4 regions of the Bacillus sp. CZDM1 genome follow, and region 2 is predicted to be linked to each of the others. Evidence: riboswitches for the same ligand, from Rfam matches in the RefSeq annotation. Region 2 holds a riboswitch; each other region holds the start of a gene.
What was found. Region 2 has a riboswitch for cyclic di-GMP ahead of ACY3XC_RS17540 (DUF3789 domain-containing protein). Riboswitches for the same ligand answer to the same signal wherever they lie in the genome.
Positions count from the first base shown of each region.

Region 1: another riboswitch for cyclic di-GMP. It lies ahead of ACY3XC_RS20165 (anti-repressor SinI family protein); the one in region 2 lies ahead of ACY3XC_RS17540 (DUF3789 domain-containing protein).
Region 3: another riboswitch for cyclic di-GMP. It lies ahead of ACY3XC_RS14985 (hypothetical protein); the one in region 2 lies ahead of ACY3XC_RS17540 (DUF3789 domain-containing protein).
Region 4: another riboswitch for cyclic di-GMP. It lies ahead of ACY3XC_RS18820 (ATPase, T2SS/T4P/T4SS family); the one in region 2 lies ahead of ACY3XC_RS17540 (DUF3789 domain-containing protein).

Region 1 covers NZ_JBUESO010000009.1:123,353-129,040, forward strand. The annotation lists gene ACY3XC_RS20150 (DNA topoisomerase III) at 1-623, shown strand, start outside; gene hutH (histidine ammonia-lyase) at 921-2,438, shown strand; gene ACY3XC_RS20160 (hypothetical protein) at 2,466-2,630, opposite strand; cyclic di-GMP riboswitch class I at 3,247-3,334, shown strand; gene ACY3XC_RS20165 (anti-repressor SinI family protein) at 3,367-3,525, shown strand; gene ACY3XC_RS20170 (helix-turn-helix domain-containing protein) at 3,700-4,029, opposite strand; gene map (type I methionyl aminopeptidase) at 4,236-4,988, shown strand; gene ACY3XC_RS20180 (DUF1128 domain-containing protein) at 5,014-5,241, opposite strand; gene ACY3XC_RS20185 (YtxH domain-containing protein) at 5,472-5,688, shown strand, end outside.
Region 2 covers NZ_JBUESO010000007.1:199,764-205,451, reverse strand. The annotation lists gene ACY3XC_RS17555 (ABC transporter substrate-binding protein) at 1-1,275, shown strand, start outside; gene ACY3XC_RS17550 (glycoside hydrolase family 32 protein) at 1,374-2,843, shown strand; gene ACY3XC_RS17545 (carbohydrate kinase family protein) at 2,932-3,864, shown strand; gene ACY3XC_RS17540 (DUF3789 domain-containing protein) at 3,938-4,069, opposite strand; cyclic di-GMP riboswitch class I at 4,115-4,198, opposite strand; gene ACY3XC_RS17535 (C39 family peptidase) at 4,297-5,010, opposite strand; gene ACY3XC_RS17530 (flagellar motor protein MotB) at 5,036-5,688, opposite strand, start outside.
Region 3 covers NZ_JBUESO010000006.1:24,600-30,287, forward strand. The annotation lists gene ACY3XC_RS14980 (IS4 family transposase) at 54-1,436, opposite strand; gene ACY3XC_RS14985 (hypothetical protein) at 1,601-1,807, opposite strand; cyclic di-GMP riboswitch class I at 1,781-1,867, opposite strand; gene ACY3XC_RS14990 (class D sortase) at 2,185-2,826, opposite strand; gene ACY3XC_RS14995 (cell wall anchor protein) at 2,833-3,549, opposite strand; gene ACY3XC_RS15000 (VanZ family protein) at 3,649-4,113, opposite strand; gene ACY3XC_RS15005 (glycosyltransferase family protein) at 4,180-5,250, opposite strand; gene ACY3XC_RS15010 (sugar phosphate nucleotidyltransferase) at 5,309-5,688, opposite strand, start outside.
Region 4 covers NZ_JBUESO010000008.1:156,946-162,633, forward strand. The annotation lists gene ACY3XC_RS18790 (spore germination protein) at 1-189, opposite strand, end outside; gene ACY3XC_RS18795 (spore germination protein GerPE) at 249-635, opposite strand; gene ACY3XC_RS18800 (spore gernimation protein GerPD) at 650-820, opposite strand; gene gerPC (spore germination protein GerPC) at 810-1,430, opposite strand; gene ACY3XC_RS18810 (spore germination protein GerPB) at 1,440-1,679, opposite strand; gene ACY3XC_RS18815 (spore germination protein) at 1,698-1,922, opposite strand; cyclic di-GMP riboswitch class I at 2,170-2,256, shown strand; gene ACY3XC_RS18820 (ATPase, T2SS/T4P/T4SS family) at 2,462-3,070, shown strand; gene ACY3XC_RS18825 (YisL family protein) at 3,154-3,513, shown strand; gene ACY3XC_RS18830 (ubiquitin-like small modifier protein 1) at 3,633-3,905, shown strand; gene ACY3XC_RS18835 (MoaD-like domain-containing protein) at 3,907-4,179, shown strand; gene ACY3XC_RS18840 (aldehyde ferredoxin oxidoreductase family protein) at 4,236-5,688, opposite strand, start outside.

The DNA of each region.
Region 1 (5,688 bases), on a different contig from region 2:
ATAAATTATTCAATTCATTTCTAATTGAAAAACGTGGTGGAAAAGAAATCTATATCACGTCTAAAGGCCGGCAGTTACTAGATTTAGTACCAGGAGAATTAAAATCGCCAGCGACAACAGCTGAGTGGGAACAAAAACTTGAGCTGATTGCTAAAGGGAAACTTAAAAAAGATGTGTTCATAAATGAAATGAAAGAACATACCAAAAAAATCGTTGCAGAAATTAAAGCAAGCGATAAAAAATACAAGCACGACAACATCTCCACAAAATCATGCCCTGACTGTGGAAAACCAATGCTAGAGGTAAACGGCAAGAAAGGCAAAATGCTTGTCTGCCAGGATCGTGACTGTGGTCATAAAAAGAATGTTGCTCGCGTAACCAACGCACGCTGCCCTCAATGTAAAAAGAAAATGGAACTTCGTGGTGAAGGTAATGGTCAAATCTTCGCATGTACATGTGGATATCGCGAGAAACTATCTGCTTTTGAAGCACGACGCAAGAAAGAAACTGGTGGAAAAGTGGATAAACGTACTGTACAAAAGTATTTAAAACAGCAAGAAAAAGAAGCTGAACCGATTAATAATGCCTTTGCAGACTTATTAAAAGGGATAAAATTTGATTAAAGTATTAAAAAAGTTGAAGTGTCCATCTAGAAGTTTAGATAGGCACTTCAACTTTTTTGTATTATTGTGCTAAAGTATTATCGTGCTAAAATTCTGACAATTCTGTTGACAATCAAGCTTTTCATCACATACAATAACTATTAGAATAAAAATATTTGAATGGACTGATAACCTATGAGGCATCCAAAAACAAAATATTATTCGAATATGTTAATAAAAGAGGCTGGACTCCAAATCTAATGTGATGTGGAATCCAGCCTCTTTCTTTATTCTATTAAAGTGGTAGAGGTGAGAAATATGATTATGCTAACAGGTCAAAGTTTAACATTGGATCAAATGAAAGATGTTTTATATCGAAAAGAGAAGGTTTTTGCTTCAGAAAAAAGTATGGATCTTGTAAAAAAGAGCCGTGAAGCGGTAGAAAGAATCGTTTCCGAGCACAAAGTAGTTTACGGTATTAATACGGGATTTGGGAAGTTTAGTGATGTATTAATCAATAAAGAGCATGTCAGGGATTTACAGCTCAATTTAATTCGCTCACATGCTTGCGGGGTGGGGGACCCCTTTCCGGAAATTGTTTCAAAAGCAATGGTTCTTTTACGTGCCAATGCCCTTTTAAAAGGGTACTCAGGAGTTCGGCCAATTCTGATTGAGAAACTTTTAGAACTGGTTAATACAGAAATCATACCGGTTATTCCTCAGCAAGGTTCTTTAGGTGCAAGCGGTGATTTAGCTCCTCTCTCCCATTTAGCATTAGTGCTGATAGGGGAAGGTGAAGTATTTTACAAAGGAAATCGGATGGAGTCAATCCATGCGCTTCAAATGGAAGGAATCCTGCCCCTAACATTAGAGGCAAAAGAGGGTCTTGCGTTAATTAATGGAACACAGGCAATGACAGCTATGGGAGTGGTCGGCTATCTTGAAGCTGAACAGCTGGCATTTGAAAGTGAACTCATTGCAGCGATGACAATGGAAGGGTTAAACGGGATCATTGATGCATTTGCTGAGGAAGTTCATGTAGCAAGGGGATACCAGCAGCAGATTGATACGGCAGCAAGAATCCGCAGGTATCTTAGTGATAGTTTATTAACCACGGTTCAAGGAGAATACCGTGTTCAGGACGCTTATTCTCTAAGGTGTATTCCACAGGTACACGGGGCATCCTGGCAGGCACTTGATTATGTTAAGGAAAAATTAGAAATTGAAATGAATGCGGCTACAGACAATCCACTTATTTTTGATGATGGAGAAAAGGTTATTTCTGGAGGGAATTTTCATGGTCAGCCAATTGCATTCGCAATGGATTTTATGAAGATTGCAGTAGCGGAGCTTGCAAATATATCTGAAAGACGGATTGAGCGATTAGTAAACCCACAGTTGAACGATCTGCCGCCTTTCCTAAGTCCTGAACCTGGATTGCAGTCAGGTGCGATGATTATGCAATATGCTGCCGCGTCGTTGGTATCAGAGAATAAAACACTTGCCCATCCTGCAAGTGTCGATTCCATTCCCTCATCTGCCAATCAGGAAGATCATGTGAGTATGGGTACCATTGCCTCTAGACATGCTTATCAAATCATTCAGAATGCAAGACGAGTGCTGGCAATTGAACTCATTTGTGCCATGCAGGCGGTTGAGATTCGCGGGGTGGAAAAAATGGCCTGCCAGACAAAGACGATATATGAGAAGGGAAGAGAGCTTGTTCCTTCTATAAAGAAGGATCGAATCTTTTCAAAAGACATCGAGAGGGCAGCAGAAGGTCTAAAAGAATGGGATCTTAAGAAACTCATTCAAAAATTTGATAATGTAAAATAAGCAAAAAAGGCGTGAAGTTCACGCCTTTTACTCTATTTCTTCCGTTTCAACTCTATTCTTAAATGCTTCTCGTACTACAAGGAACTCCTCGTCACCGATGGCATCCTTTGAATGCCTTTCAGTTTGGTTATCCTTTGGTAAATTACCAGGATGACCTTTCTTTTTATGATTAAAATGTTCTCCACGTGCCAAATGAAACACTCCTTTCGTCTACGAATGTATCATTCCCAAACGAAGGAAATTTATTAGTGAAGAAGAGGAGGATAAGAGAATTATTCTTCTTTAATTTTTTCATCAGACTTTGCAGGACTGCACATGGTGTCAATAAGGAAACCAAAAAATACTAAAAAGGCAATTGGTATTACGAAATTCAACACATGTATGGCTGTCATAGACTGAAATCACCACCATTATTTGAATATTTATAATATTTAGTATATTGTAATGCTGTTAACAGTTATTGTCAATCGTCACAAAATAAACAAATTTCACAGTAATTTCTAGCTCTTTCAACCTAATTTCAAAGTTTAGTTCTAGGGTAAACATCCTATTTTCGACTGTTAATTCCCTTATTTTCCATTAAACTTCCATTTGAATGATAAACTTTCTACATTTTGTGAATACTCCAAGGTTTTTATGTAGAAAATTGGTAGAATTTGTGTAAAAAAAAGGTTCGAAAGACTAAAGTATTTGACAAAAAACAACACGATACTAATAAAGTACTATATATAATGAACATAGTAATCACGAAATAGGAAAAGTTATCTACGGAATTTACTGAATAATCAATGATTTATGAGCAATATGAAACAGAAAAAGGCAAACTCACTGAAAAATGGGGACGCAAAGCCGAGGATCTAAGGTATATTTTTTACTATGATGGCCGGGCTGCCTGGAATACGAAAATGTATTTTAGGAGTGGATGAAAGTGTCACTAACGGATGGTATGACGAGTGGAATGGATGCAGAATGGTTAGCTCTTATCGTAGAAGCAAAAGCTCTAGGGATTTCGAAGGAAACAATACTTGATTTTCTCCATCAGAACGAAGTTAGAGAGGTTCTAGTAAAGAATCGCCAAGATACATAAAAGAAGAACAAAGCATACTACAAATATGGTAGTATGCTTTGTTCTTTTATTGTCCAACTCTAGGCGCCATCGGCTCGCGGGTCTACAGCCAATCCGTCCAAAAGGTTAAAAACCAACCTTTCAGCCGGCTAGACTTATGCTTGTCGCCGATAGGCGGGCGCCATCCGCTTTTCTTTATTCTTCATTATTTTGACCGATTCGCCATTTATTAAATTCAATAAAATCGCGAAATTGTTCTTTCGATACACCAGAATCCATTGCCTCTTTTACAATGTTCATCCAATCACTATCTAATTCTTCTTTGTTAATCTGTTCATTTATTAGATGTTCAACAGGTACGTGTAATACAGAGGAAATTTTTTCAAGGAACTGAATAGACGGATTCCTTTGCAGGTTTCTTTCCAGAGAGCTTAAATAGGATTTAGCAACTCCAGCTTGTTCAGCAAGTTCTGATAATGACATTTTTTTTTCTAAACGAAGTTTTTTAACACGATCACCGATCATTGGTCTCACACACCTAATTTTTATTATTACTACAATAATTTTATCAGAAAAGATGAAAAAGTTCCATATTAAGAACGGTTGACTTTCACAAAAAATTCCTAAATAGCGAAAACTTTTTGAAATAATGGTTTGATAACGATAATATTAAAGAGTGTTTCCAAATCTGCAAAAATACATAAAAATAATAAAAAAAGGTTGGGAAGAGGATGATTGTTCTTAAATCACAGCGGGAAATCGATGCCATGAAAAAAGCAGGAGAAATTCTCGCATCATGTCATAAAGAAATTGCAAAAATGATAAAACCAGGTGTAACAACTTGGGAGATTGATCAGTTTGTTGATGAATTCCTTGCTAAACACAAGGCAACCCCACAGCAAAAGGGCTATAAGGGCTATAAATATGCTACCTGTGCCAGTATTAATGACGAGGTATGCCATGGCTTTCCTAGAAAGGAACCATTAAAAGAAGGTGATATTGTCACCATCGATATGGTGGTCAATTATAACGGGGGGTTAGCTGATTCCGCATGGAGCTATGCTGTTGGAAGAGTTTCTTTAGAAACAGAACATTTATTAAAGGTAACAAAGGAAGCTCTCTATAAAGGTATTGAACAGTCTGTCCCTGGAAATAGGATTGGAGATATCGGTCATGCCATTCAAACCTATGTCGAAGGGGAAGGATTTTCGGTTGTTCGTGACTTTATCGGTCATGGAATTGGGGCTGTCATTCATGAGAAACCGGATGTACCACATTACGGACTGCCTGGAAAAGGACCACGAATTAAAGAAGGTATGGTTTTTACTATAGAGCCAATGGTTAACGCTGGAATGTACCAAACGAAGATGGATAGTAATGGATGGACAGCTAGGACTATTGATGGTAAGTTTTCTGCTCAATATGAACATACCATTGCCATTACGAAGGATGGACCGATTATATTAACTGATCAGGATAAATAAAAAACAGATCTCCTCGAGATCTGTTTTACTTATTCTTACGAAGGTTCCCTAGTTCTTCCACCAATGCCTGCATTTCATTTGGGCTAAACGAAGGTTTTTTCATGACCATTTCATAGATTTCTTTTAATTCCTCATACATTTCTTCATCAAAGTGTGAAGATTTAATGGCTCCAAGATTTAATACCTTTAATTTTTCTTTAATTTGTTCGATCATGTATTCCACATTTTCTACTGTCTTTTCTGATAAATTCATCCCGTCACCCTTTCAACATACGTAACTTTATCTTTTCATTTTCACTACTAGATGTCAATCTAAACTTGGGCAGCTTCTTTTATTAAGGTTTACAAAATAAATAGATAAATATCTGCCCTTCTCTTGCTTTTGACTGCAAGCTTAAAGCAAAATATAAAGTGATGAAAGTTGGTATTTTTTTCATAGTGATGAAATGGATGATAAAAACCATATGGAAGGAGAGGTTAAAAATGGGTAAAAATTTATTTTTTAAAGGTATGTTCTATGGAGCGATAGCGGGTGGAGCTCTAAGCTTATTAGATAAAAAAACACGACAGGATATGAGGGTGAATGCGAAAAAGGCGTATGAGCAAGTATCTTATGCTGTTCGCCATCCTAAGGAAATCACAGAAAATGTTAAAGAGACTGCTGAAAAATTTAGAAGCACGATTGAGCAGGTTAGCGAGG
Region 2 (5,688 bases):
TCGGCCTTCAGCGACTATGAACTATTAAAGCATGCGAAGGATGGAGTTATTGTTCCAGTTGAGGATTTAATTCAGTATATGCCAAACTTACAAGCTGTCCTTGAAAAAGCACCACAATACAAAGCAATGATGACGGCACCTGATGGTCATATCTATGCATTCCCATGGATTGAGGAGTTAGGTGAAGGAAAAGAAAGTATTCACTCTCTTGATGCATTCCCATGGATTAATATGGAATGGTTAAACAAATTAGGATTAGAGGTTCCAAAAACAACAGAAGAGTTAAAGCAAGTCTTACTCGCTTTTAAAACCCAGGATCCAAATGGTAATGGTGAAGCGGACGAGATCCCCATGTCATTCATCATTAATGATGGCGGGCAGGATCCCCATTCATTATTCGGTGCATTTGGTCTAGGCGATAACTGGGATTTCACGGTTGTAACCAACGATGGAGAAGTAAAACTTACTGCGGCTGATGAAAGCTATAAAAAGGCCATTAGCTGGTTTAATGATTTATACAATGAAGGGTTAATCGATATTGAGGCATTTGAGCATGATTGGAACACGTATCTTGCCAAAGGCCGAGACAAAAAATATGGTTTGTACTTTACATGGGATAAAGGAAATATCACTGGAATGGGCGATGATTACGACCTGTTAGCTCCATTAAAAGGTCCAGAAGGTCATCAAAATGTTGCAAGAACAAATGGAATGGGCTTTGACCGCTCACGTTTAGTCGTTACATCAGCAAATAAAAACCTAGAATTAACAGCAAAGTGGATTGACCAGCTTTATGATCCGTCTCAATCCGTACAGAATAACTGGGGTACGTATGGTGACGAAAAGCAACAAAACATTTTTGGAATGGATGAGGCTTCAAAAATGTTAAAACACCTTCCTTTAGAAGGTACAGCACCCGTTGAATTAAGAGAAAAAACATCTGTCGGCGGGCCATTAGCGATCTTAGACAGCTACTACGGTACTGTGACTACCAAACCAGATGATGCTGCTTGGAGATTGAACTTAATGAAAGAAGTAATGGTTCCTTACATGGAAGCCGATAATATTTACCCGCGTGTATTTTTCTCAATTGAAGACCTAGATCGACTTTCTGTGATCGAAACAGATTTGTTTGCTTATATTAAGCGAAAACGTGCCGAATGGATTGCAAATGGCGGCGTTGAAAAAGAATGGAATGAGTATCTAGCAGAATTGGATCGACTTGGATTACAAGAATGGCTTGAGATTAAGCAAAAAGGTTACGATCGAAATTAGGAATAATACCCGGTAAATAGTCTCGAGGCTGTGTCAAGTGCTTTGGCAATTGTACAGCCCTTTTTACTAATGTAATAGATAGAAGGAGCGATAAAAAAATGATACAAACCTATAATGAGCAGTACCGTCCACAATTTCATTTTTCACCAGAAGAAAAGTGGATGAATGACCCGAATGGAATGGTCTTTTTTAATGATGAATATCATTTGTTCTATCAGTACCATCCATTTGGTACGACCTGGGGACCGATGCACTGGGGACATGCGGTAAGCAAGGACCTGATTCATTGGGAGAACCTGCCGATTGCCTTATATCCGGATGAACTAGGTGCCATTTTTTCAGGAAGCGCGGTCGTAGATTGGAAAAATACCACAGGCTTTTTTGAAAAAGATAACCCAGGAATGGTTGCCCTTTATACGAGTGCCGGCACTTACCCTGATTCTGATCGACCGCTTCAGCAGCAAAGCTTAGCATACAGTAAGGATAATGGAAGAACGTGGGTGAAGTTTGAAGGGAATCCTGTCCTTTCAGACGTGAGCCTTACCGATTACCGTGATCCTAAAGTTTTTTGGCATGAAGAGACCAATAAATGGGTGATGGTACTGGCTACGGGTCAAACCATTACGATTTATACTTCCCTTAACTTAAAGGAATGGGAGTTTGCCAGTGAATTTGGACATACTGCTGGTTCACATGATGGCGTATGGGAATGCCCAGACTTATTCAAACTACCAGTAGATGGCGGACAAGAAAAGTGGGTAATGATTGTAAGTATCGGTGATAACGGTCAAACAGCAGAAGGTTCCCGAACACAATATTTCATCGGCCAGTTTGATGGAACCACTTTTGTGAATGACCATGACGATTCGACGATTCTCTGGTTAGATTTCGGCCGGGATAATTATGCGGGTGTAAGCTGGTCTGATATCCAAGATGGAAGACGTATTTATCTTGGCTGGATGAGTAACTGGCGCTATGCCAATCAAGTTCCAACAGAGTCTTGGAGAAGTGCGATGACGTTACCACGAGAATTATCCTTGGCTACAACCGAGGCTGGCGTCCGTTTATTCCAGCAACCCGTTGCAGAGGTGAGTAAGATTAGAAAAGAAACGGAATCTTATTCAAAAATGTCAGTTGAATCAGGGATCCGTGTTTCAATCCCTTTAACTCAGTCTTTAATGGAAATAACTATCGAATTTGAAAAAGTAAGTTCAAGCCAATTTGGATTAATCATACAGCATTCTGAACAAGAAAAAACGGTCATTGGTTATAATGCAGTAGAAGAGAAGTTATTTGTCGACCGAACACTTTCTGGGGAACATAGCTTTTCGACATCTTTCCAAGCTGTACAGGAAGCCCTATTAAAGTTGGATCAGCAAAGGTTGAAACTTCAATTGTTTTTAGATGCTTCTTCTATTGAGGTGTTTGCAAACAATGGTGAGGCTGCTATTACAAGCTTATTGTTCCCGCGTGAATCAAGCAAAGAGCTAATTTTATTTTCAAATGAAGGAACTACAAATGTTTCGCATTTAAAAATAACGGAACTTGATTCTATTTGGAGCAAGTAAGTGAAGTGTGGAAGCTCTAATCGCTTAAATGGTTAGAGCTTTATTTTTTAAAAGGATGGTGTTTGGTTTGAGTTCATCAATTATATGCATGGGTGAATTATTAATCGATTTTTTCTGTACTGATGTGGACATTAACTTAATAGAGGGGCAAAGTTTTCAAAAACAAGCTGGAGGAGCACCGGCTAATGTCTGTGCGACGATTGCCAAATTAGGAGGTACAGCTCTTTTTAGCGGAAAAGTTGGGAATGACCCATTTGGGCAATTTCTAAAGAAGACACTTGATGACGCCAAAGTAGATACATCAATGGTCGTGTTCGATGATTTCCATCCAACCACATTGGCCTTTGTTTCCTTACAGGCAAATGGCGAAAGAGATTTTGTATTTAATCGCGGGGCTGATGCCTTTTTAGTAGAGGAAGAAATTGATAGAGATAAGCTAAATGGGGCAGCTATTCATCATTTTGGTTCTGCCACTGCGTTATTAAGCGATCCCTTTCAATCCACTTATATTCATGTCATGCGTAAGGTGAAGGAACAAGGGAAATTTATTTCATTTGATCCAAATTATCGAAAAGATCTATGGAAAAACAGAATTCCTGCATTTATCGACATGGCAAAGGAGGGAATCGGCTTAGCTGATTTTGTAAAAGTAAGTGATGAGGAGCTAAAACTGATTACGGGGATTAATAACCTGGCTGAGGGAACGGATCTTCTTCATGAGTTAGGTGCAAGAATAGTTGCTGTGACATTAGGGAGTGAGGGAACCTATTTGTCAAATGGGAAAAAGAGCGAAATCGTTCCAAGTGTAAAAATAAAATCCATTGACTCCACGGGTGCTGGTGATGCATTTGTTGGTGCAACCTTATACCAATTCGCAAAAGGTAAACCTGAGATCGAAGACTTCGAAACACTTAAAGAAATCGTTTGTTTTAGTAATAAAGTAGGTGCCTTGGTATGTACGAAGGTAGGAGCCATTACTGCAATACCGACGATAGAAGACATTCTATCTGTAAGATCCTGATAATGCTTGGATGCTAAACAACAGGGTGACAGGCACCGCCCGTGGACACTGTCCACCTGAGGCGGACAGTCCCCTATTCTATTCGATATTCTTTTGGTATTGGCATTTCTATTTGTTGATCGGCGTTTTTTGCTACTGACATTAGACTCATTATGATTATCGCTGTACAAGATCCTGTGATTACACCTGCAATAAAAGTTAACATTATTTTTTCCTCCATTTTTCACATAATCGTAGGACGGGTTACATATTCGGTAACTGGCTAGCCTGGTTTTTAACTTTAGCCCCTGCAGTTTTGCGTCATCACCTTTCGGTCATTTTGCCTTTTCGTACGATTAATGTATTTATTTATTTTTGGTGAATATTCCTTAGTATTCTACTGTATCGGCAACCTTGTTATGAAAGTTTAATAAATTTATCATTTAGCACCTTTTATTTGGGTTCGATGACGATTGCTTGTGAGCCCATCTGCTCCCATGAGGCGATGAAATTTTCTCTGTCTACTTTTTTGTTTTTTGTTCCATAGGGATCGTTAAGATAGATGTATTCTTGGTCATAGCCGGTAATGACGACGCTGTGCATTTTGAAGGTAATCCCAACAGTTCCTTGTGGAGTAGTCCAAGTCTCGAAATCTACTATTGGTGAAAAGTTGCTGGTGGTAATCACCCAAACGGGCAGTCCCTGATTTATTTTTTTCAGAATGGCCGAAAAAGGATAGTTTGATAGATTTTGAACCACCAACTGATCCGTAATATTGGTATTTGCCAAATAAAAAATAGGTCCATGGTAGACACCTAACCCGGGACCGTCCTCCATATTTCCGACAAATCCCATATTGGGATTTCCATTTTGCCCATCCCCATATTGGAGTGGGACACGTGGGATTTGTGCCGCTAGTTGATTTTTATTCACATCGATTCCCCAATATTGAAGTAACATGGCCAAACTTGTTACTTCGCAGCCGTTAAATAACCGGGGTTCTTCCATTTGATTAAGTAATGGTACATCCAATTGGATTTCATTGGCCAGAACCACTTTGGTGAAAGGAGTAGCAACTTCATCCATGTTACCTCCTGTACCTACATCTGCCAATATTGAAAAACAGAAAACTAATAGACTAAAACCATATATAACAACCTTTTTCACAGCTGCATCCTCCAGTCGCAGAAAATTAACTGCCTCGTAAAATCACAACGGTTACCCGCCGATTTGACTGGCGGTTTTCATCCGTATCATTTGGATAAAGCGGCTGATATTCTCCAAATCCTGAAAATTGCATGCGATTTGCTTGAACCTTTTGAGATTCAAAGTAGTGGAGAACACTGGCGGCTCGAGCGGCAGACAATTCCCAATTGGAAGTATAGATTGTATTATGTGCCGGAACATTGTCAGTATGACCCTCGATGCTAATTGGATTAGGAACGGTATTAATCAAGCCGACAAGCCCGTTTAGGGTTTGGAACGAGTGTTCCTTCAAATCCGCTCTGCCAGAATCAAATAAAATGACATCCTTTAATGACACTTCAATCCCTTTTTCCGTATCCTCTAGAGAGACCATATCCTGCAGATTGTTGGTATGGATGTAGCTTTCAAGCTGCTGCTTCAACACATCTAGTTCTTTATCATTCGTTTCTTCCTCGGGTAATCCGACCTCCGGTTGAGGAGAAGAAGGATTGGGGGAAAGACCAGCGTGTACACTTTCTATTTTTGTCCCTGTTAATTCAGATTGAAAGGATTCCATGATGGATTGATATTTTACTTTGTCAACGGTACTGGCTGCATATAAGACAATGAACAATGCTAATAACAGTGTTAATAGGTCAG
Region 3 (5,688 bases), on a different contig from region 2:
TAATAAGCCTTCAAAACTAGGCTTTTTTTTAATATTTATGTTCACAAAATCGCTTAAGCAGCTTTCATATTGCCTTTTTCGAACACGCCAAGAAGGATCTCAAAAGGGGTCCTTTTCTTCCGTCGTTTCGCTTTTTGTCCGTTTTTTTCTACCTGTTCAAACATAACCTCTATATTGGCTAAAAGAGCCTCACCTCCTTCCATTAACGCCTGGTAAAGTGTGGCGAGGAATTCCTTTATGATGGAGAAGGCCTTAAATTCGCTTATTTCTTTCTCCTTTTTTAAGTAAAGAAGTTCTCGAATTTTAAATGCTAAAGTAGATGTGATAAGTAGTGATATAAGGGTCCCATAAAGATGGCATTCGAATCGTTCTACTTTCATTTTCTTTACTTTATTTATATCGTATATCGATTTCCATGCCTTAAATAAAATTTCTATTTGCCATCTGAGAGAATATAGAGGTTGTATTTTTTTCTTTGAAATTACATTATATGGTATATTAGTTATGAACATGTTCAATCCTGAGAGCTTTTTGGTTTGGTGTGAAAATTTCACACCATTTTTTATTTCTTTTCTTTTCCTCTTTTTTAACCTCTTTTCCGTCTGTTCATCCGTTAATTTACACAAAATGAGCCGTGGGATTTTCAGCTTTCCCTTCCCTGCATAGATATTTTCTATTTCTCTTGTCTCACCAATCTCCATCTCTTCCATTATTTTTTCTATGTCTAATCTGACGAAATTCTCCATTCCATCCTTGACATAAGCAAGTATTTTCGTTGTCGCCCTTGAAATATAATAGGCTTCTGCTTCACTAATCGATCTCAGGGTTTTATAAGAAAAATATCCTAAATCACGAATAATCAAATCAAACTTTTGGATGGTACTCATAATCTCTTCTGCAAAAACGTGATCACTATCCAACTGATCTTGTACAACAAGATGCAAAAGTTCCCCCTTAAGCAGCTCGTACTCCAGTTGAATCCTGACACCTGATTTGTGATATCCGAAGTATTTTTCCTGATAGACTGTGGCCAGTTCAAAGGAAGTGGAATCCAATATTCGGATTCGGCCAATTTTTGGATGACGAAGACTTGGGAGAAGATCGGATAAGAGCTGTTTTGAAATGAGTGAAGAAAAAACATCCTTCAATAAATTTACTCCGGCTGCGCAAAATCGTTGGTTTAACCCTTCTGTACTAAGGGAAATGTTTCTTTCGGAGGCTAAAACACCACATAATTGGGTTAACGACTTTTTTCCTGACTGATGATTCAGAAACCCGCAAAGTGCAATAAAATCCTTAGGTTTGAATTTGCTGGACCTCTGAAGAAACAAATCTTTTCTAGCCAAATCATTGAGGAAATTAGGGCTAAAAATCTTGGTCAACTCGTCGGAAATTAGTTGAAAATCCTCTTCCACTCTCAGTTTACGATTTAACATAATAAAGACCTACCTTTCTTTAGGTTTCAAAGAAAGAATAGGTCCATTTTGGTAAAATTGAAAGTTATTCGCTTAGCTTGATGGCTATGGTGACAGGCACCATAGCCATTGGACAATTTCCAATTTGTGAAACAATAATGAAATACGTTTGGTGACCGTGGCACTTAGTTTTGGTAAGCCCTTTCATCCCGAAACATTTCTAACTGGTGGTCTCCCTTTTTTGCTGCAACCATAAGGCTCATGATTAAGAGCACTGAAAAGGAACCGACGAATAGACCTGCAAGAAATATAAACATATTATTACCTCCTAATAGTGTTTTATAATTCGTAGGAAGGTGATCATATTCGGCATCTGGCTGGCCTAGTTTCACGAAACCTTAGCCCCTATAGTTTTGCGCCACCATCTTTCAATGGATTTGCCCTTTCGTACGAACTATGTATTTACCAGTTAAATATATCATTAATTACTTGCAGGTAATAGACCAATTACCCATTTAAAAATAATAAAAATACAAAAACAGATAAAATGTGCTATAATTCGACAAAATTTTTAGATTGTCTAAATTCTACAATTAACTATTCTTAATACCCCAAATCAGAATAATATCGTCTATTTTCGGAATCTCCCCACAGTCACCGGTATTCAACTAACAACGCAGGTGTTAGTTTTGAAATACACCACTAAAGGTAGTGGTATTTATCAAAAACAATAAAGCAGCCTGATAAATAATTCATCAGGCTGCTTCTTTTAGTTACTAGCAATAATAGGACTAGAAACCAACTTTGTATAAACAATATACCGGTCAGGTGCGTCCCCTATGAAGTCAAATGGGTAGCAGGTTGTTAGGGTAAGGGTTTCGTAATCGGTTGGCACCATGACGGTCATGTCGTCTGCAGGGACAATTTTAAAGTCAATGGCTTCGTAAACGAATTCCCCATATGGCGTATCAAAGGTCAGTTGTTCACCTAGTTTTAGGTTTTCTAGCTTCCTGAATACCGTATCCCGGTGTCCGCTTAAGATGACATTTCCACCTTGACCAGGCAGGGCACTGCCAGCGAAATGGCCTGCACCTTTTTTCAACTCATTGTCGTGTGTACCTTGGACAACAGGAACAGTTAAGTCAATGGAGGTAAATTGTAGTTCACCAATAGATGAACCTGGGTCCGGCAGTTTAGGCCAAGGCTGGTCAAACGTCTGATCAGGTAATTCTGGTTCGTATTCATCAACCACTTCGTGCGCTAACAAGACGGTCTGTTTTGATAAATCCCATCCAAAAAAGGCTACAATTCCAACACCAACTAGGATAAGCGCGACAGGGATGCTAAGAAGTACCCATTTCCACTTCTGAACCCACGTCTTTTTGCGCTTCTTTTTTCTTACCTTTTCCATGTTCGATTAAGCTTCAATTTCGGATTTGCGTACCAAGCGTGCTGCTGGTACAATCGCAATTCCGCCTAGTAGGATTAATAATCCGCCTAAAGCCATGTAATCTACGGTGTTGCTGTCTGTGTTAGGAAGTGGAGCATTTGGCATTGGAACGAAGGTTCCAGCTTTATCTAGTTGTTTTTTAGCTTGAACGGCACCTTTTAATGCGTTCATTTTTGCTTGAATGGCACTAATGGTTAAATCTTCTTTCTTCGGATCGACTATTGCTAGTACGTTTCCTTTTAGATCCTTTAACTGAATCACTAACGTAGATGATCCAGCCTTATAGGTTGTGATATCAATCGGATTGCCCTGCTCGTCCGTAATGGCTGCTTGAAGGTGTGCTAACTTAACGCTCTCTAGGAATAAGCGTGCAACTTCTACTTTCTGTGCATTAGGAAGATCTTCCGGATTGGCTGCACCCTTTAAAATTTGACTAACGGTTTGCGTATTAGCAAGAATTCCTTGATACTCAGCATCACTTAAATTAACAGATTGTAGATAAGCGTATAAATAATCTACTTCAGCAATATTTAACGCCTTTAATGAATCTACTAATTTTTGTGCCTGGGGATTGCTGTTACCTGCTGCAAGAACATCATTTCCTGGAAGTGCAGCAAATGCAGACAAGCTCAGGCTTAGTGCTGCGATAACAGAACCCCTTTTCAACGTTGCTTTTAAATTCAATTTTTCCACCCTCAATATTTTTATAGTTTCTATAAAAATAACATATTTTGCTAGATTTCTCAATCCAAAGTAGTAGTTAATGTAAATTATTGTAGAAATTTAAGAGACTTTTTCCTTACTCACTTTACATTTCCTCTTTTTGGTAATTAAATATAGTAGAAATAAAGCAATAAATGCGCCCAAGGAATCAATTAATACATCCCTAAATGCAGCAACTCTCCCAGGCATAAAGGATTGGTGCCATTCATCTGATAGTGCATAAAGAACGGTAAGAATCCATGAAAGGATATAGCCAAAACGAAAGGTTTCAAGGGACTTAAACAGTAAGACTGAGAGAATTCCAAAGACCATAACATGTGTGACCTTTCGAACGATGAGATTTAGCTCATTGATATTCTCAGCACTGGTAACAATTGTGTTGTTAACTGCATTTTGTTCCGTTACAACTGCTTTTTCAATTACCTTTGCGGTATTCTTCCCTGTGAAGTACGGCAATTGGGTAACGATGAATATGGCTGCCATCCAGGTAATGGCAGCAAGTATCCACCATTTTCTTTTACCCATAAACTAAACTCCTTTACATATCAACACCCATGGTCCTTTAACAATGTTTGTAGAAAAGACTACTGATCATATCAGACTTATTAAATCATTAGCTATTTTTTCAGCTTGATTATGGTGAATGGTTTCAATCCTTTTTGCCTTAGCTTTCAATTGATCAAACATTGATAAATCAATCTGATACGTTTTAAATTCTCCCCACTCCATTAGCTCACAGAGTTGTTGGTGTTTTAAATATTGAATGGTATTTTGGTCTTCTTTCATTGTCGGTCGATTCAGAATTAACAAAGGGACATTTGCACTGACTGCTTCACCCATCATTCCCCATCCAGCTTTCGAGATCACTAAATCAGCAGCTGCAATATAATTTTGAGATTCTAAATAATCTGCGGGTATTTGATAGACATTCTGACGGTCTACATGGACATTGGAAGATACAAGAAATATACAATTGGTGCTGTCCCAAATCGGTAATGGTTCAAGTGAACCTGCATCAATTTTCATCCCAAGGCCAAGGAAAATAACTTTCATATTTCCTTCAGGATCAACAGAGTTTCTAATTCTCTGAACTTCTTGTATATCTATATCTCTTGAAAAGAATCCGTATTCATTCGAATTCATACCCCAATGTTCCTGACTGCCCGATAAGGAGTAAAAGTATGTCATATTTTCATAGGCTTCTTTATAGGTGATTAACTCACTATTGTCTATTAATCCATGATAGGCGGTAAACCAGGTAAAGTTTGATATACCAACAGAAGGAATGCCTAAACTTTTAGCAGGTTCAAAAGGTAATGGTGAAATATCCGAAATAACTAAATCGACATGATGAAGTCTCAAGAACTCTCTTTCTTGTTCACTATGTTTTCCCCAATCTGCCTCGAAGTTTTTATACTCCTTGAGTAATAGAACTTTATCAGGATGGATTGAATCATTTTCTAGAAAGTATCCTATATCTGTCTTAATGTTTCTATAACTTACACGGGTTGAATTTAGAGATTCCTTAATAAAAGAAAGTGCATAGGAATGGCAGACAATGATTTTTACTTTAGGTTCTTCAAGAAGTTTCCTAATGATCGCAATACTCCGTGAAGCATGCCCATATCCATAATCAGAGATATAATAGGCAATGGTTTTCACTATTCTCCACCTCCATACAAAAAAGTGGGGAAAGAACCGTAGTTCTCTCCCCTAACTATTATAGAATAACTTTTGCTTTTGATTTTTGGAAGTGGTTAATGACATCCTCCCATTCAAAATACAAACGAGTAAAGTCTTCGTCACTAATACCGATACCTGTTTGGACTTCAACAAATTCCAACTCAGAAAATGCTTTAATACCATGTTTCTTGCCCGCAGGAAGGTGAACGATATCCCCCGCTTTTACTCGTGTTATATAGTCATCCAAGGCTAATTCGCCTTCTCCACGGACAATTGTCCAAACTTCATCACGTAAATTATGGTAATGATAGCTTGAATTCTTTCCTTCATGGATACAAATTCGTTTGGTTACCATTTCGTTTCCGTCATCATATTTTGCATAATCAAGTACACGAGACCAGCCCCAGATCCGCTCTT
Region 4 (5,688 bases), on a different contig from region 2:
CAAATTGGCATCAAGTACATTTGTACCGCTTATTCCGTTGGCTGTAAAGATAATTCCCCCTGTATTAAAGCCCCCAGAACCTGCATTGGTCTTTGAGGCACTTTTTGGAGAGATATAGACTGTATCCCCGAACTGTACAACTCCACCGCTTACATTAACAATCTGAACTGGACCAATTATCGCTGGCATTTTTAATACATCCTTTTCATTATTAACACTTACAAATTATGTGATATCCTATTCAAAAGTCAATTGCCTTGTTCATTGTCTTTATGGAATAGCTGCCTGATATGTTTAACCCTGGCTTCCATTGAGACGATTTCACTGTTTCCGACATGAAGAATGGCAGCGGAAGACATTGCGAGGATGGAGATATTATTGACCTTAATGACAGGAAGAGTATTATGAGTGGAAATTGTTATTTTTTCGTTGATTGGCAGTAAAGGAATTGGTTCTGAAAAAACAGGAAATCTTGAAAAATTTCCTTCTTTGGCATAGAATACATCAGCTTCCCGTTGAACAGCTAAGGCTCGTGAAAAACCATTAATGATTCGGGAATCTCCGAGTTGAATGGTAGAGGCAAAGGAAGCCGAGTTCACTTTAATGGCATTTACTACAGAAGTTCTCTGGAGCATATTCTTAAGCCTGCCTAAAATAATGGGACAAATGGTCCGATTATAAGTGATTCTGCAGGAGTGTCAAAGGTGGAAGCTAATTGAATGGTTTGGGTGTCGCCAACAAATACGAGTGAAGAACTTGCTACTCCCATAATTCTTATGGTATCTACATTGAGTTCACGATTATATACTTCAAAGTTCATTCTGTGTATTCATTCCTTTCACGTTCTCTGGTAAATGATTTATAAATATTAAAATACCTTTTCTGATTTCCTGTTTAATTAATTCAACTATACTTTCCTCTGTATGAACTTCACCTTCACGGTTAGAGGCTGAAGAATTTTGAATATGATAATCTATCCTAGCTGGAAGCTGCTTCAAGATATCTTGTTTGATAAAGTCTAAATAGGAGTCGTCTAAACTTACATTTAATTGATTTTGAGTTTCCTTAAATAGTGCTGGCAGGTCGGTTTCTAAATAATGATAAATAGATTCTTCTATTTTCATAGACCGCTGCATTTGTGCCTTAGGATGTATGGGTGTATTTATCGATTGATTTTGAACAGCGAAATCTTCAATATTTGCCAAATCCGATGGGTTTAGCCCAATGTTTAATGTTCCGTCAAGAGTTTCAACCTTCAATTGATCGAATTTATATTCAATCTTATCAACCTTAATACTAGGCTTATCCTTTAATTGCTTCATTTCTTCCTGTAGTTTTTGAATGGTCTGTTCCAGTATGGCAATTCTCTTTTCCTGTGTTTGTAAAGTCATTTGGACCCATTGAAGAAGTTGTGAATAATCCTGATACATACCATCACCTCACTGTTTAGCTTCTTCTCTTCCCGCGCCGCCCAAAGGTACTGCAACACTGCTAGTTTGCCCGTTTGTTGTTTGAGGGCCTCCTGCTGTCGGGGCTGGAGCTTTAAAACCGCCAGTGTTATATAGATAAGAAGCAGGTTTAATAATTCCCGCGCTGCCAATTTGCAGAACAGAGGAATTTGTAATACTGTTAATTTTAATGAAATTTATTTGAATGGATTGCTGGATATAAAAATTCATTTAAAAACCAACCTTTCCTTAGGCATTAAGGAAGATTCCTTGATCAATACCGTCTGAATCATTTGTGTTCGTATTACTTAAATTATTATTATGAACATTTAAACTTTCACCCGTATTAAAGGACCCAGCCCCGGAGAAAGTTCTTGCGGATGAAAATGGCATGATTTTATAGACATCTCCAATATGAAAAACTGAACTGCTGCCAAGTGAAATGACTTGAGCAACTCCTACAATCGCTGGCATAAACAACACCCTTCACCTTTTTTTCTCCTAATATCGTATGTATGGGTTGGTGTAATGTGATTCATTCGCCCAATAAAAGTAAAAAGTGTTCCTTTTGAAAATATTACCGTTGTATGTTGGGAAAATAATAGGATTAGGTATAAATACCTATATAATTATCAAAAATGGTATATTAGTAGGATATAAGATAAAGAGAAAAGGACTTATGATGTGTTTAAGAGGTCAGTCGGAAAATAAAAACACTGATTCTCGATAAAGGCAAAACTGGTGAAAATCAGTGACGCAAAGCTAAAGGGGCTAAGGTGCATTTGCACTACGCCAGCCAGTTACCGAAAGAACAGGGTGTTTTACTATGCTGCAGCAATATATACATAGGGATGTCTATGTGGATTGTTGTACTACATTGTTAACCCCCCTTTCGGTAAAGGCGGGGTTATTTCTATTCTAATTCAACAACCCTGCCAAACCGATCGTTTCTTCTTTATGTTTTGTGATCAAAGCGGTTTTCAAAAAAACTAGAATAAGGCGGGTGGCATTGTATGGGACTATTAAAACAGGTTCAACAAAATAATCAGGGACAAGGTGCAGAGCACAAATTGTACCAGTCGAAAAGGCTGACTAATAGAAGGAATTCATGGAAACCTTTAGAGCTGCAGGATCTAATTCGTAATGGGACCATGTCAAAAGAAATGGCTCTCTTCCTCTGTACATGTGTTAAAGCTAGATTAAATATTCTAGTAAGCGGGGGAACAGGGGCTGGTAAAACAACCCTTGTCAATGCTCTTTCCACTTTCATCCCAAAAGCGGAAAGGAATATGATTGGAGATGTTCGTGAAAAGGCAGGACGTGAAATACTCCGGACAGAGAATAAAGGACTTGATGGTTTTCTTGCAACAGGACACTCCAGCAGTCCAAGTAATATGATTGATCGCTTGGAAATCATTGCCTATCTTGAGGGGATGAATTTGCCTATCAAAGCGATTAGGGAAAAAATCGCCAGTACTATTGACATCATTGTCCACCTTTCACGAATAAATGATGGAACAAGAAAAATCACGAAGATAACAGAGGTTCAGGGAATCGAAGGGGAAAATATTGTGCTTAGAGATATTTTTTCTGTTAATCCTCTCGAAGGTTCTTATTATTAGAACCTTCTTTTTTTTAGGATTTTAGGGATGCCTATGGTATGATAGTGTTGCTATAAGCATTGCATACATAGGAGGAAGAATAAATGATTCATGGTCACGTAACAGCTTGGGTTTTGGCATTAATTTTATTTATTGTCGCTATATTTTTACTAAAAGGCGGAAAAGAAAAGGGCGCTAAAATTGTCCAAATGATACTGCGAGTTCTTTATTTATTGATAATTGCAACAGGTGTTGGACTACTATTCATGCTTTCCAATATTGATTTGTTGTATATACTAAAAGCAGTCGTAGGGATTTGGGTAATTGGCCTTTTTGAAATGATCCTTAGTAAGGTTGCACAAAACAGAAAAACTTCCGTTTTGTGGATACAGTTTGCTATCGCGTTCTTGCTTGTACTCTACTTAGGTTTTGATAAATTACCAATGTCCATTTTTTATGTATAATATCTGTTTATTTAAATGAGCTGTCCGGTTTCTTGGCAGCTCCTTTTTTATGCACAAAAAAGGATGACAAGAATTGCAAATAGTTTTACTATTTAAGTAAGGGGAGAGGAGTGTCTCATATGCTAGTTAGAGTTTTTGCTAATCTCCGGGAAATTTGCGGCGGAGTTGGAGTAGAGGTTAACCCGGATGGTCAACGTGTTATTGATGTACTAGATAAAATGGTTGAAATGTTTCCTGATTTAAAGAATGAAATATTTACACTTGAAAAACAACTGCTTCCATTTGTTCATGTTTTTATAAACGGAAGAAATATTATTCATTTGGAGGGTCTTGAAACCATAGTAAAAGAAACCGATCAATTTGCGTTATTTCCTCCAGTTGCAGGTGGTTAATATGCCAGAGCAGGAATTGGAGTTTCGTGGAATCAATCGGAAGCATCTTGGAATGTATTTTGAAGAGTTAGGCGGAAAACAAATGACAGATGATTTCCCCTATGTTTATAAATCTAATGAATGGTGCGGAGAAATAGTTAGGGAAGAAGAGCTTTCAATTACTTCTACATTTAAAGTCAATTCTGTACATATTCGCTTTAATGCTTCAGATGATATGACGCTAAAAGAGCTTATCAATAGATATCGGGTGAAAACCAGGAGGATAGGCGGATAGTTAAATTTCTAAAACAAAAGGCTTCTGCAAAATATGCAGAAGCCTTCGAATATTTATTATACTAACTGATTTTCCGAATCGATGATTTCAAGCTCCCGAAGTTTTGCTTCGGTAACTTTTCCGTTTTCCCAGCCGCGTACTTGATAGTACTCTCCAAGCATGATATCCATTCTGCTAACTTCCCCAGCACTATTACCAGAGGCAGGCTCTTCAGTGAATCGTTTTGGAAGATAGTCATCTTCTTCCTTATCGAACCCGGCGAGGTTATTATAATAACGCTCTAGGTTATAAATTCTTTCTCCAGCCTTCATCACATCATCAGCTGTCATCGAAATACCAGTCATCGCACTATATTGTTCTGCATAATGCTCCGCGTTTTCAGAAAAGGAGGAAAATTTACAAATATTCATAGAATCAGAGAATGCAAGCATATCTTGGAATATTTTTAATAACTCACCTTTTCCTTCAGGCTTAAGACGATCTGTTGGTTCTGGAATACCAGCAATCTCACTCGCAACCGTATATCCGCGTAAATGGCAGGCACCGCGGTTACTTGTTGCATAACCAAGACCAATACCTTGAATTCCACGTGGATCATAGGCAGGAATCGACTGTCCTTTTACAGACATAGAAAGCTCAGGTGCACCCCAAGAAGCTGTTGCTTTTGCAGGACCCTCTGCAAGGATGCCGCCAAAGCCTTCACGGAATGCAATTTTCTTTGTTAAATCAATCATAGAATCGGCATCGCCCCAGATGAGTTCTTCTGTGATTAACCCTTTTTCGTAGGCTTCCATTGTAACAGAGAAGCAATGGCCGAGCTCTATAGTATCAAGTCCATACTCATTACACTGGTCAATCAAATAAGAGATAGCTTCCGCATCACTTAATAAGCAGTTCGAGCCAAGTGACCAGGAGGATTCAAATTCAAAGCTTTCGACTCTTGTTTTATACTTGCCATCCTTTACTTCAACCTCGATTTTGCAGCCTACAGGGCAAGCATGGCATGTATTGTTTTTAACAAGCAAATGCTGGTTTACATATTCACCACTGTGCTTTTCTGCTTCTTCCCAATGTGTGAACTGAGAATTCTTGGTAGGAAGTGCACCGACTTCATTGATAATGTTGGTTAAAACATTCGTGCCATATACGGAAAGGCCGCCTTTATTGGGTGCTGTTAATCCTCCGTCAAGGATTGCCTTTACCGCCTTTTTGTTCGCTTCTTTATATTCAGTTTCTAATTTAGGCTGTGGCATATTCCCTTTTTGAGGTGCCTTAATTACAACCGCTTTCAATTTTTTATATCCTGCAACTGCGGCTGTTCCGCCACGTCCAGCAGCTCGGTCATGCTCGTTAATAAAAGAGGCGAACTTAACTGTGTTTTCACCGGCTTGACCAATCGTCATGACACTAAGATCTTGTTCACCGTATCTTGCCTGCATCGTTTTTACTGTTTCTCTTGTTCCTTTGCCCCAAAGTTCTGATGCATCACGCAGTTCCGCCTTACCATCC